4 regions of the Paenibacillus sp. HWE-109 genome follow, and region 3 is predicted to be linked to each of the others. Evidence: riboswitches for the same ligand, from Rfam matches in the RefSeq annotation. Region 3 holds a riboswitch; each other region holds the start of a gene.

Region 1 (3,144 bases), 4.0 Mb from region 3:
AGTAATCGAATAAGAGATCGTGATGAGTTATGTTGACCACCCGTTTCAACATACGTTGATTTAGTAGTGTTCGGACTGACGTTTGGACTACTGAATGGACAAGCGTTGAGCCAAATGAAGTCCATCCGTAAGTTGACAGGGTAGGGGTCAGTGGTTCGAGCCCACTACAGGTCATCCAGAGAAACCCTTACGTTGTAAGGGTTTATTTCATGTTTAGAGAACTATTGATCCATGAATGAGTGCCAAATTCGGTTCCGTGGTCAATATTTGGTCAAGAATGCATTTTTCTGATCAATAGCGGTTTTCACATTTCTTTTGCTTTGCAAATAAATAAAGCCCACTCCAATTTGCTGAGTGAGCTTCACTGCAATTTCCGTTTAAAATCTCTTATGTATGAGTCCGTTTCAATGGATTTAACTGAAAGCATTTCAAGAATGCGATCTTGTCTTTCTTGCCCTTCAATAAGTCCCTTTACGTTATCCTTGGTTTCCTTAATATTTTTCTCAACGTTATCTGATTTATCCTCTAATGATTTCAAACTGCCATTGTTTTCCCCAACCATCTTAATTAATGTACCCAACATTTCCTCAATTCGATTAAGCTGCATATTTTCCATCTTCTCAACTCCCTAGCTTTGTTAGTTTTAATTATAAAATACCTAGCAAGAACCGACCTATAAACATGGCAATAAATTTAACTCGATTCATTACTGAAAAGCAGTTTTCCGAAATTAACAGCAGTCTCCTTTGGTATACTAGTCGGTATGTAAGGTCTATATCTTTTTATTAGAGGTCATAATAAAGAAAACCTTGAAGTCTTCTTCAAGGTTTTTCTCACTGATCAATTTGAAAAATAACTACAAAACATTCAAAGTGTTCCTAAACAATAAAAAGAGATTTTTGGCGCTACATTTCAACAAGTCCGAGATACATAAATATTAGAATTTTATTTTAATTTCTTCTTCGCTTTATATCATTGTGGGTATAGTCTTTAAATGTCCTATTGATTTTTGCAAATGCAATTTTAGTTGAAGCTTTATCAATTGGTTGAAAAATCATATCAGCAAAATCCACGATTTCCATTTCAAGTCCCTCATCCTGAAATAATTTAACGAAATCACCGATGCTTGGATTTTTGTCTACATCACAAAAAAAAGGTATCTCTTTAAAAGTTTTCGTTAAACGATCATTATATTCTACCACAGCAATATATTTGATTTTAGTCGCCAAAATTGTCGCCTCCGCTTTCGATAACTGGCTAGCACAGTGCTTTTGCACTAAGCCCCTTTAGTTTTGCGTCCCTACTTTTCAATAGGTTTGCCTTGTCGAGCACTAACTGCTTAACATTAAATTTCAGTCTACATGAATTGGTTAATTATGTCTAGTTCTAAAGTAGCAGTTACTTAAAAACTTACTGTAAAAGAGTAGCTTCAGCTTAGGCTATATGACAATCCCAAAACAGTCATCTTGCTTTAGAAAACCCTTGTGAATTAACGTTTTTTTGTTCAACAAACAAAAAAAACGTGGCCAATTCGGCCACAGTTTGCTCTATCTCCTTATTGCTCCTCATTCACCACAACCGCATCACGAATCTGCTCAAAAGAAACCGGTGTGTAATCCAGTTGTTCCACACTCACATTATAATAATGAAGTCCCTCGTATTTCTGCCCGTGAATGTGGCCATGGACATTGACGTATGGCATCTGTTTGTTCATGTACATGGGTTCGTGAGACAGGAAAAAAAAGTTTTTATAAATGATCGGATAATCGCTCACTTCATCAAAACCGGCATCGAGCCACCACGTCCTGGACCTTCCCCGGTCATGGTTGCCTAGGATGAGGATTTTGTAGCCGTTGAGTTGCGAAACGATTGCTTGGGTCTTCTCTTTGTTGAGAAAGGAGAAATCCCCCAGATGGAATACCGTGTCCTCTTTGTTCACAACTTGATTCCATTTGGCAATCATGCTTGCATTCATTTCCTCGGTATCGACGAAAGGGCGATTTTCAAAATCAATAATCAATTTATGACCAAAATGGTGGTCGGATATGAAAAAAGTTTGGGACATGGACATCCGCCTCCTCGATTTAATTAGTTCATTCAACAAAAACAGCTATCCAAGCATTTCGCGAATGCTCTCAAGCGTAACGCGAATAGCTTCTTTCATTGGCGCCGTCTCACCTTGGAAGGGATGAACGGATCCGAAGGTATGATTTCCAGCAGGAATGCGAAGCCACTTAATAGCAGGATTTTGCTGCACTAACTGAGTGGACCCCTTAATGCCTCGCTCCCCATCTTCTGTGCCTTGGACCAGTGAGACAGGGCAAGCAATACCGCTAATTCTGCTAATGATATCCAATCGCTCCTGATTTCGTTCCATATCCACTAGTATTTCCAAATCTAGCGGCATATTTTGCTTAGTTCGTCCATTCAACGTATACGCGCGTCCCGTTTCGCGCATTTCCGCTTTATTTTCCTCGGTGAACAGATCGACATTAGCAATGCCATTCCAACTAATTACACCCGCAATTTGAGCTGGATGATCTAAGGCATAAATCAGACAAACCGCAGCCCCCCTGCTGTGTCCCAACAGAAGAATTGGCTGCTTTGACGCGATTTTATCTCTTTGGTAAATATAATTTACTACGGCTTCCAAATCTTCTAGATCGCGCGAATAAGTAGCTTTCGCAAACTTCTCAAGTTCTGAGAATGTTAGCAAATCTGCTCCGACTCCGTTGTGCGAAAAATTGATAGCGACAACATCGACATCCTTTGCCAAGGATTGCGCTGAATACGGAAACATGCCCCAATCTTTAAAGCCTTTATAGCCATGACAAATGATCAGGGTACCTTTCGAGGGTTGTGATTCCGCTGTATACCAATCCCCCCGCACTATGCGATCCTGCTCAAGTTGGATTTCGAATGATTGACCTGCTCTGCTTCCCATCTGTCTTCCTCACTTTCCATATTTGTTCAAAACAACCTTAGCTATTGCTAGTTTAACACAATTATTCTAAAGCAGCCTAAACCAGATTAATGATTATAATTTCTAAGGATTTAGTAAAAACTGACTACAGCGCTCAAATAAATCCACGCAGGAGGACGTTAACCTATGTATCACAACCGAGCAAACAGCTTGCTTTCCAA
Region 2 (3,144 bases), 640 kb from region 3:
CTACAATATACTTTAAAACTTTATTTAATGAACTGGTGAGAAAGGGAGTAGAAGAGAATGGTTGTTTCCGGAAAAGTAGGTTTGGAAGATATTATTAGGGCCAATCATGTGCTCAGCAAGGTGATTGAACCATCCCCTTTGCAACGCAATGAGCTGCTCTCCAACTTGTATGAATGCAACGTTTATCTCAAACGTGAAGATATGCAGATGGTTCGCTCTTTCAAAATTCGCGGAGCGTACAACGTGATTCAAAGCTTAACGGCGGAGGAACGCGAGGCCGGGGTTGTGTGTGCGAGCGCAGGCAATCACGCGCAAGGCGTGGCGTATTCCTGTAAGCAGCTTGGCATCCAGGGTAAGATCTTCATGCCGACGACAACGCCAAGACAGAAGATTTCTCAGGTTAAGCTATTCGGCGGCTCCTTTGTTGAAGTCATTCTGACAGGGGATTCGTTCGATGATTCTTCCACACAAGCCAAGGCTTACTGCGAACAAGAGAATAAAGTGTTTATTCATCCGTTCGATGATGTGCGTACGATTGCCGGACAAGGCACGGTAGGCTTGGAGATTATGAATCAAATGTCCGATACGCCGGACTATATCTTCGCGACGATTGGCGGAGGCGGCCTTGTAGCGGGCGTAGCCACTTATGTGGACAGTGTGTCCCCACGGACGCGGATTATCGGTGTAGAGCCGGAGGGTGCGGCTAGCATGACGGAATCGCTGCAGCAAGGGAAGGTCGTGACACTGTCCACGATAGAGAAATTTGTGGATGGCGCGGCAGTCAAGCAGGTCGGCCAATTAACGTTTGAGATTTGCAAAGACAAGCTCGAGGATATCGTGATTATCCCTTCTGGCAAGGAGTGCACGACCATTCTGGAGCTGTACAATAACAATGCGATTGTAATTGAGCCGGCAGGAGCGCTGCCTGTTGCAGCTCTGGATGCTTACCGGGATCAAATCCGCGGCAAGCATGTCGTCTGCATCATAAGCGGAGGCAACAATGATATTGACCGCATGCAGCAGATCAAGGAAAGATCATTGATCTACGAGGGCTTGAAGCACTACTTTATTCTGAATTTCCCGCAGCGTGCAGGCGCCTTGCGTGAATTTCTGGAGGAAGTCCTAGGACCTACCGATGATATTACCCGTTTCGAATATACGAAGAAGAACAATCGGGATGATGCACCTGCCTTAGTCGGTATTGAGCTTAAAAATAAGGACGATTATGACGGTTTGATTGAGCGCCTCTCCAGCAAAGATTACGGCTATATTGAGATCAATAAAGATCCTAAGTTATTTAACTTGCTGATCTAAGAAAAATTAGCCAAAGGCAAATGGAATATGATATAGTTATTTAGTCCCATTTATTACCTATACGATGATAAAGGCAAACTTATCGAAAGGTAAGGACGCAAAGTTACAGGTCTAAGGTTGCAGATGCAGCGAGGATGGCTGAACTACCGACAGGTTGAAGTTTACCTAACAGGTACACCTACGGCTATTCCAATTTGGAATAGCCTTTTTTCATATGAGAACGGAGGAATCGCGTGAAAGTCGATCTGGATAAGTGGAAACAGCATGTGAGAGCAAAAGCAGTCGTGTATGTTGGCGTGCTCGGCTTCCTATTGTTGGCGGCCAACGTGCTTGTAACCGCATCCTTCTCCCCAGGGGCTTATATTCTCCTTAGCGTGTTGATTCAATTTGTAATCGGCTTCATGATTGCTCTTTGCCTGCGTCATCTTCGCCTGACGCGTCGTGCACAGGATGAGAAGAGTGAGCAATTGGCTTTTTTGGCTTACCATGATACGTTGACCGGACTGCCTAATCGTCGATTATTCGATGATCGATTGGAGCGGGCTCTTCTGCATGCGAAGCGCAATGAACAGTTGACTGCTGTTATGTTCCTGGATATGGACAGGTTCAAGGAAGTGAATGATTCGTTAGGTCATGCCTATGGCGATCGTCTCATTCGACTTGCCGCTGAGCGCCTGCTGGGCTGCTTGCGGGGATCGGATACGGTATACCGGCAGGGGGGAGACGAATTCGCCATTCTCTTGGAATCCTTTGCGAAACCGGAGGATGTGAGGTTCGTGGCTGCCCGTATTCAATCAGCTCTGGAAGAGCCTTTCATCCTTGGAGGAAAGCCGGTTGTGATTACGGCCAGCATGGGGATTGCTTTATACCCCTTAGATGGAACTGTGGCGGAGCAGTTGCTCGAACATGCGGATGAAGCCATGTACAAGGCCAAGAAGCGAGGAAGCAATCAATTCCAGTTCTACGCATCGGAGATTGATGCCATGGTGAAGAGCAAGGCTCATCTGGAGTCGGAGCTTAGGCAGGCTTTGGAGCATGAGCAATTCGAACTGCTTTATCAGCCGCAATATGCGATTACGAATCAACAATTAATTGGAATGGAAGCGAGCCTTCATTGGAGTAAAGCAGACAGTGCGGCTACGACTTATGGAGGCTGGTCTAAGGCGGCTGAGGAAATGGGTTTCATGGTGCCGATAGGCAAATGGGCTGTTCGCACAGCGTGTCATCAACTGCGCGCATGGCGGGAGAGCGGCTTCCCCTCCTTGCGGATGACAATCGCGATCACGGCCTCGCAGTTTAGAGATGACCACTTCATCGAAGAGATTGCTGGTGTTTTGAAAGAAACGGGCATAGAACCTGATCTGATAGAGCTGGATTTGACCGAAAGTATTACCTCATCTAATGTGCAGGAAGCTAGTGAAAGGCTGATTCAACTTAAGAAAATCGGTGTGCGCATTGCTATGGATGATTTGTGCACGGGGCTGTTCACGAGGAGTGGACTGGAGGGAATGCCGCTGGATAGCGTGAAACTCGACAGCACATTGGTGCGGGATTTGGTCGATGATGATGAGAACCAATTGTTGGCGGCAGCTATTATTCGCATGGCTCACCGTTTGGGACTTAATTTGATTGCCAAAGGTGTAGAAACCAAGGAACAACTGGAATACCTGAAGTTCTTGCAATGTACGGAGGTTCAAGGAGAGCTGTTCAGCAATCCGCTGAATCCCGACCAATTTCTGAGCCTTTTGACCGATAAATTTAAGATGGGGTGATCTAGATTTTATTGACCGGCGGTAGTATAATAAATAATTGGGGCTTGGAGCCTAAGTT
Region 3 (3,144 bases):
TGATGCCTGACGATACGCCACTCTTCTCAATCGTTGACGTTACGGTCGGCCTGAGATGAAGGGTGAAGACTTGCTCGCCGGTCTTAATCGGAATCGTAATCGTTACCACGGTATTTTCCGTAAGCTGGCTTTTATCCAATTGCGTTTTGAAGGTTAGCGTGCCATGGACATTATCATGACTTTCAATGTAATTATTAAACGTAATCAGCACTTGATGGCTGGCCCGGTCCACATGGAAAGTTCCTAATTGCTCCTGCCCCATCATCAAACCACCGCTGATATCATTATAAAGTAAAAATTGCTGCGGCAGTGTGAACGCAAACGTATCACCAGCCTTATACCCATGGCTGTTCGGCAGCGACCACGCATAGTCTACCTGCACCTTGGCATTCGGCTCATAAACATTGCCTGTGACGACTTGCCCTGAGCTGTCATATACAACTAGTGTAACACTGTCAATAATGTTGTTTGAAATCGCAGCCGCACTCGCCTTCGCAAAAAAGCCTACTCCGTAAATACTCTGCATAAAAATTAATAGGGCAATGAGCAGTGTACTCGTTTTTTTCTTTAACATAATTTTTTTCATACCTCCATTCACGATTCAAGCTTGGTATAGACTATTTGCTTGTAGACATAGAATATGAAACAAATTGTATCATTATTAATATTATATGATACAAGTTGTATTGTAAATCAATGGATTTATTTTTTCTGCTGCCGCAAAAAAACAAAAAAAGCCTGCGCTCATGAATTGAGCACAGGCTTCTGATTTAGTTAGTACACTTTGACTATTTGATAATCATCTGCGTTTTTGAACATGTCCGTTGCTTGTCCACCTTGTACACGTGTAGCATCATAAGTGGTATCTATCGTGACCCACTCGTTCCGATCCGCTAGAAACACTTGGTTCCAAGCATGATACGTCTCTGGCGAGCTGGCCTCATAGCCCATCACAAGGCGGGTCGGCAATCCTTCACTTCTGGCCATCGCGGCAAAAGTTGCTGCGAAGTCATAACAGATTCCCTGGGAAGCTTCGTAAACCTCGTCCAAGTCAGGTATATAGGTATCTGCTACGGTTTGTGCCTTTTTGTAATCATACGTAAAATTTGTCGTGATATAGGCGTAGATGGCTTTTAATTTATCCATGTCCGTCTTCTTATCTGCCGTTAGTTTCTTGGCCTTTACGACAGCTTTCGATGTTTCGCTCCAGTCGATAAGCGGGATAGATTGAAGGAATACTGTCTTCTCATCTGCCAACTTCACCTCTATCTGTTCTTGCGCAATTACCTTATATTTGTTGTTCCCTATGGACTCCCCGACTAGCACTTTATAGGTACCGTTTCCAAGCTGCAGAGGGTACTGGTCTCCTTCTTCAAAGGTGTAGTCATACTTCACATTTTCCTTGGAGATCCGAACGAGAACCTTGGTGTCTGGACGGCTTGTATAATGGATTGAAATAATTCCTTTGCTCAATGCGCTTTGGTCCACAATAGAGGGAGCTGCAAATATCGCTTGAGGTACTAGCATCAAGAAGATCGATAGAAGGATAGCTGCTAGAATTGATTTTTTGAACACAAAAAAATCCCCTTTCGGTAACTGGCTGCCATCTTAGTTGAAGTAAGGAAGGCCCTTTAGTTTTGCGTCTCTAGTTTTCGCTAGATTTGCCTTTATCGGGAGAAACCACCGATGAATAAACGCCTAATATGCTGACATCATATCATATGCTTGTCGGTTTGAATATACATAATTAGACAATTTATTACCCAATCTGCTTCCATCTGCCTAACGGCCATAAACAGAGTCGGAATTTCCACTTCACCGCAAATAATAGCGGATTTCCACCCAGCTCTAATGTCAAAAAAGAGGCCACCCTCAAGGTATCAACCTCTTGGGACAGCCTCGTTAATATAATTAACAACTAGATCAACCTGTTATTTGTTTAGTCTTCTTCTTCTCAAAACTACACCCGCAATAATCAAAGCAAAACCTGCTAACTCATAATATCTACGGCTTGCTTCGCCTGTCTGAGGAAGCGTTTCTCCCGATTTCTTATTGCCTAGCGGAACTTTTTGAACTTCAATATCAATCATTGCTTCCGTTGCTTCCCCTGTTCCATTTTTCAGAACAACCGTAATTGATTCATTCCCCGTAAATCCAGGGTTAGGTGTGTATACCCAGTGACCGTTAGGATCTATGGTTACTGTCCCGTTCTCCGGTTGTTTGCCGATGGACGGAGTGGTGCCTAATGGAACTTCAATATCACCTTCAATTGGTGTATCTTGATCAGTTACTTTCTCATCTGCCTGAGGCTTCGGCGTCGGACTTGCGCTTGGCACTGGCGTCGGACTCGCGCTTGGCGCTGGCGTTGGGCTTGCGCTTGGCGCTGGCGTCGGGCTTGCGCTTGGCGCTGGCGTCGGGCTCGCGCTCGGCGTTGGCTTAGGACTCGCGCTTGGCGTCGGCGAAGGGCTCGTGCTTGGTGCCGGCGTGGATTCACCTCCGCCTGAACTTGGCGTTGGTGTCGGTGTCGGCACAGCTGGCGTTGGCGTCGGCACTACCGGCGTTGGCGTCGGCACTACCGGCGTTGGCGTCGGCACTACTGGCGTCGGTGTCGGCACTACTGGTGTCGGTGTCGGTACAACCGGCGTTGGCGTCGGCACTACCACCTTCACATTCGTGACATCCAAGTTAATAGCAGTTGTCGAATTAATCGTAACTGCACGTTCGCTCGAATCAAGGGTGTATCCGGTTGGAGCAACTACTTCTTTTAGAACATAATCACCTTGAAGTAAATTTTTGAATAAGACGATACCTGTAGAATCTGTTGTTAGCGTACTAAAAAGGATTTTCGTTGTTGCACCCGTTTTACGGTACAATTCAAACGTCGCTCCGTTTAATAACAAGGCATGATTACCGGAATCCACTTTTTTAACCGCTAAGGACCCTCTAACGCCACTGCCTGTACCAGATCCGCTTGAAACAGCTACAATGACATTCTTCGATGTGCTTTTGGAAACCGTTGTGTCATTACTCCCCGTAAAGCTCACTTGATTAGAAACGGTATCATTGTCATTAGCCGCAATTAATGACTGGTACTCTAAGATATACGGCTTCGAAATCTGATGCGTGAAGGTCAATTCAAACTTT
Region 4 (3,144 bases), 3.4 Mb from region 3:
CTCGAATTGTTGTTTGATTTTGATATAGGCCGGATGCTCTTTGCCTGTAATTTCATCCGCATGCTCAGGAATGGAAGAAAGATATTTCGAGACATTTTCAATATTGGTTGTTAATCTTAGAACGAATTGATCTTCGAGCTTGGTCGATAAGCTTCGACTGGTCATATAGCCAGAAACGGAAAAAGCCGCACATACAAAGAACAGCAGCAGTAAGATGCTGAGGGTCATCTTCACCGCGATATGTCCACGGAACCAGTTTATGATTGTTGTCCCAACTTGCTTAGCCACATTCAATTACCTCCTGCTTAACATGGATGACTCCGAGTATTTTTCGTAGACTTGTGTAATCGTCGTTTTTAAATATTGAATAATTTCTTCTACGTGCCTAGTCTCCGTATACGGGGAGATCACGAAGATTTTTGTCGCGTATAAAGCGATGGAGCTGTCATCCTTCGTTTGAACTAACAAATGCTTCTTGGTATCTCCAAAAAAGATACGATCGCGATGATCCCCAAGCATTTCAAACAGCCGCTCGTTGAATTTGTTATTTCGTTCTATTTCCTTGAGTGTGCACGTACCTGAAATTTCAGCCTGGAATCCAGGTTTGCTATCCGGGTAAATACGGAACAGTGTAATGATACCTGGGTTATCATCATTGACAATCTCTACTTGAGGGATCTCCCGCTTAAGCGCTGCGCGGAAAGTAAGATTCACTTCAACGAATTGGGCTAGCAATTGTTGATACCCTTGAATACCGAATGCGAGCAGTGCGCTGTAAATGCTAATCGAGCTAGCCATTCGCGAGCATTCCAGCGTATAGCCTGTGTGATACTGCCCATAACCACGATGGCCGACATACGGTGTTTCATCCGGATGCAGATCCATGAGCCGTAAATCAGCCGCGTCTTTCACTAGAAATAAGCTTGTCAAATAGGGAGTTTGGCCTAGCTTCTGGAAATCGAAGCACAATGAATCCGCCATATGTAGATGTTTCATTTTACTTTGAATCGCGATTAATGCTTGCACAACTTCTTGACTGAACGCAAGTGGATTAACATCGAAATCATAATCATTAAAGAAAGCAAAGAATCCACCCAAGGCAGAATCTGCGTGAATATGAGGTCTGGACAATCCATGCTGATTGGCTAATTGGGAAGAAACTTCATAAATGTGCGCCACATCATCAATGCCCATGGCATCTGTCGTTCCTGTTGTAGCGACGATGTAAATCGGAATTCCGCCTTGAGCAATGACTTCTGACTGCTTGATTGCCAAATCATCCACATCCATAGAGCTGTCCGCATGCGTACGAATCCTGATCAAGCGATCGCTTCCGATACCTGATGCTTCCATCGATTTAAACAAGCTGTAATGCGCAGCTTCGGAACAAAACGCATACAAATTGTTGGGAACTCCTTTTTGCAAGGCATCAGGAGCATATTTGGCAATCGCTAGTCGGAGTCCAGAAAATACCGCGCCTTGTCCTCCCCAAGTTGTATACCCCCCGCTTTGCAGCGCATCGTAACCGATTAATTTGGACATCATGCTGGTGACTCGCACTTCCGCTTCTGCTCCAGCCGGGCCATAGACATCCCACAAATTGTTGCCATTCACCATGAAAGCTGTAATCATCCCCAAAATGCCGGGAAGACTGGCCATGGGCAAAATGTTCGTCAAAAAATATTTGGTATGGTAAGGATGGTCATGAAGCAGCTTTAGCAGCTCAACATTCACTTCTTCCATTGGAATGCTGCCATGGGGAATGGCGCTTTCACGGATAAGATTGTTGTAGAAATGCCCTGATCGATTCTTCTCTCCCTTGAGATTAACGCCATCCGGGTTTTTCAGCTCATCTGCACCTGTGACAATCTGTTCAATAAGCTTCATAAATATTTGACGCGTTTGAGGGTTACCATCTTCACTTGGAAATAACTGCTGAACATTAGCTTTCTTTTCTCTCATAATTTCACTCCTATCGATAGAATCGTTTGAAGAAAATGCTCGCACCAAAAAGGCGTAAACAGGCTTTAAGTCCTATTCCACCAATTGCTCCCCGTGCAACTGGCTGACATATCCTTGTTGGATGTAGTCCCTCTAGCTTTGCGTCCCTATTTTTCAATAGGTTTGCCATTATAAAGTTGTGGCGATCGTTTCCATCTTCGACATTAATCGACAAAAAACTTTACAATTTTATACATCAGTATAGTATAGTAAAAGAAATAAAACAACACAATTTACCAATATTGTTTGTTAAGATATTAATATGACACTAACTTGCTATTTTTGTATATATTTAACCATTGGTAAAACATTAGCTTATGACAAAAAAATAGCTTTGCCCTAACCTCTCCAAGAGGACTTAAGGCAAAGCTCTGTATGAACTTGCGGCTATGAAAAAGTTTGGGCCGCATCCATATTTCCTTGCGAATGCAGGTACAATTGCTCGTAGTATCCATGAAGGGCAAGCAGTTCAGCATGGTTGCCTTCTTCAACAATTTGGCCCTGACTCATCACAAGGATGCGATTGGCATGAAGGATCGTCGAGATCCGATGGGCAATAACCAGCGTTGTTCGCCCTTCCGCCACAACCGCCAACGCCGTTTGGATCAATTGCTCCGTCTTGGAATCCAAATTCGCTGTCGCCTCATCCAGAATTAACACTTTCGGTTCAAAGACGATAATCCGCGCAAAGGAGATCAGTTGTCTTTCCCCCGCTGAAAGCCCGCTTCCGCGTTCAGAAATTCGTGAATCATAACCATCCTTTAATCGCGTAATCAGGCTGTCGGCACCAACGAGTTGACATGCCCGAATCACATCTTCACGCGAAATCGTCTCATCGAACATCCGCACATTATCGAGAATGCTTCCTGCATATAAATAAGGTTCCTGCTGCACGAGTCCAACCATCCGGTGCAAAGCAGCCTGCGGGAGATCGCGAATATCCGTCTCATCAATCTGGATACTGCCCTTCTGCACATCGTAGAAGCGGCATAGAAGACTAATAAGCGAGCTCTTCCCCGCACCTGTCGTTCCGACGATGCCAATCATCTCTCCAGGCTGAATATGGAGGTCCAGGTCCTCAATGATCGTTCTCTCCTGCACATATCCGAACTGAACATGATTGAAATGGATCTCGCCTTTCAG

The links. Region 3 has a riboswitch for cyclic di-GMP ahead of LOZ80_RS32640 (transglutaminase-like domain-containing protein). Riboswitches for the same ligand answer to the same signal wherever they lie in the genome.
Region 1: it holds a riboswitch for cyclic di-GMP, as region 3 does, so the genes downstream of both, LOZ80_RS15295 (hypothetical protein) here and LOZ80_RS32640 (transglutaminase-like domain-containing protein) in region 3, are expected to answer to the same signal.
Region 2: it holds a riboswitch for cyclic di-GMP, as region 3 does, so the genes downstream of both, LOZ80_RS29860 (putative bifunctional diguanylate cyclase/phosphodiesterase) here and LOZ80_RS32640 (transglutaminase-like domain-containing protein) in region 3, are expected to answer to the same signal.
Region 4: it holds a riboswitch for cyclic di-GMP, as region 3 does, so the genes downstream of both, LOZ80_RS18360 (pyridoxal phosphate-dependent decarboxylase family protein) here and LOZ80_RS32640 (transglutaminase-like domain-containing protein) in region 3, are expected to answer to the same signal.

Annotation. Positions count from the first base shown of each region.
Region 1 is NZ_CP091881.1:3,592,696-3,595,839, forward strand. Features, by position in the region: gene LOZ80_RS15290 (hypothetical protein) at 362-616, opposite strand; gene LOZ80_RS15295 (hypothetical protein) at 951-1,229, opposite strand; cyclic di-GMP riboswitch class I at 1,246-1,331, opposite strand; gene LOZ80_RS15300 (phosphoesterase) at 1,556-2,065, opposite strand; gene LOZ80_RS15305 (alpha/beta hydrolase family protein) at 2,111-2,944, opposite strand; gene LOZ80_RS15310 (hypothetical protein) at 3,110-3,144, shown strand, end outside.
Region 2 is NZ_CP091881.1:6,961,371-6,964,514, reverse strand. Features, by position in the region: gene ilvA (threonine ammonia-lyase IlvA) at 58-1,314, shown strand; cyclic di-GMP riboswitch class I at 1,377-1,465, shown strand; gene LOZ80_RS29860 (putative bifunctional diguanylate cyclase/phosphodiesterase) at 1,548-3,086, shown strand.
Region 3 is NZ_CP091881.1:7,601,471-7,604,614, reverse strand. Features, by position in the region: gene LOZ80_RS32645 (collagen binding domain-containing protein) at 1-574, opposite strand, end outside; gene LOZ80_RS32640 (transglutaminase-like domain-containing protein) at 775-1,575, opposite strand; cyclic di-GMP riboswitch class I at 1,589-1,676, opposite strand; gene LOZ80_RS32635 (collagen binding domain-containing protein) at 1,932-3,144, opposite strand, start outside.
Region 4 is NZ_CP091881.1:4,242,968-4,246,111, forward strand. Features, by position in the region: gene LOZ80_RS18355 (methyl-accepting chemotaxis protein) at 1-288, opposite strand, end outside; gene LOZ80_RS18360 (pyridoxal phosphate-dependent decarboxylase family protein) at 295-1,962, opposite strand; cyclic di-GMP riboswitch class I at 2,054-2,139, opposite strand; gene LOZ80_RS18365 (ABC transporter ATP-binding protein) at 2,389-3,144, opposite strand, start outside.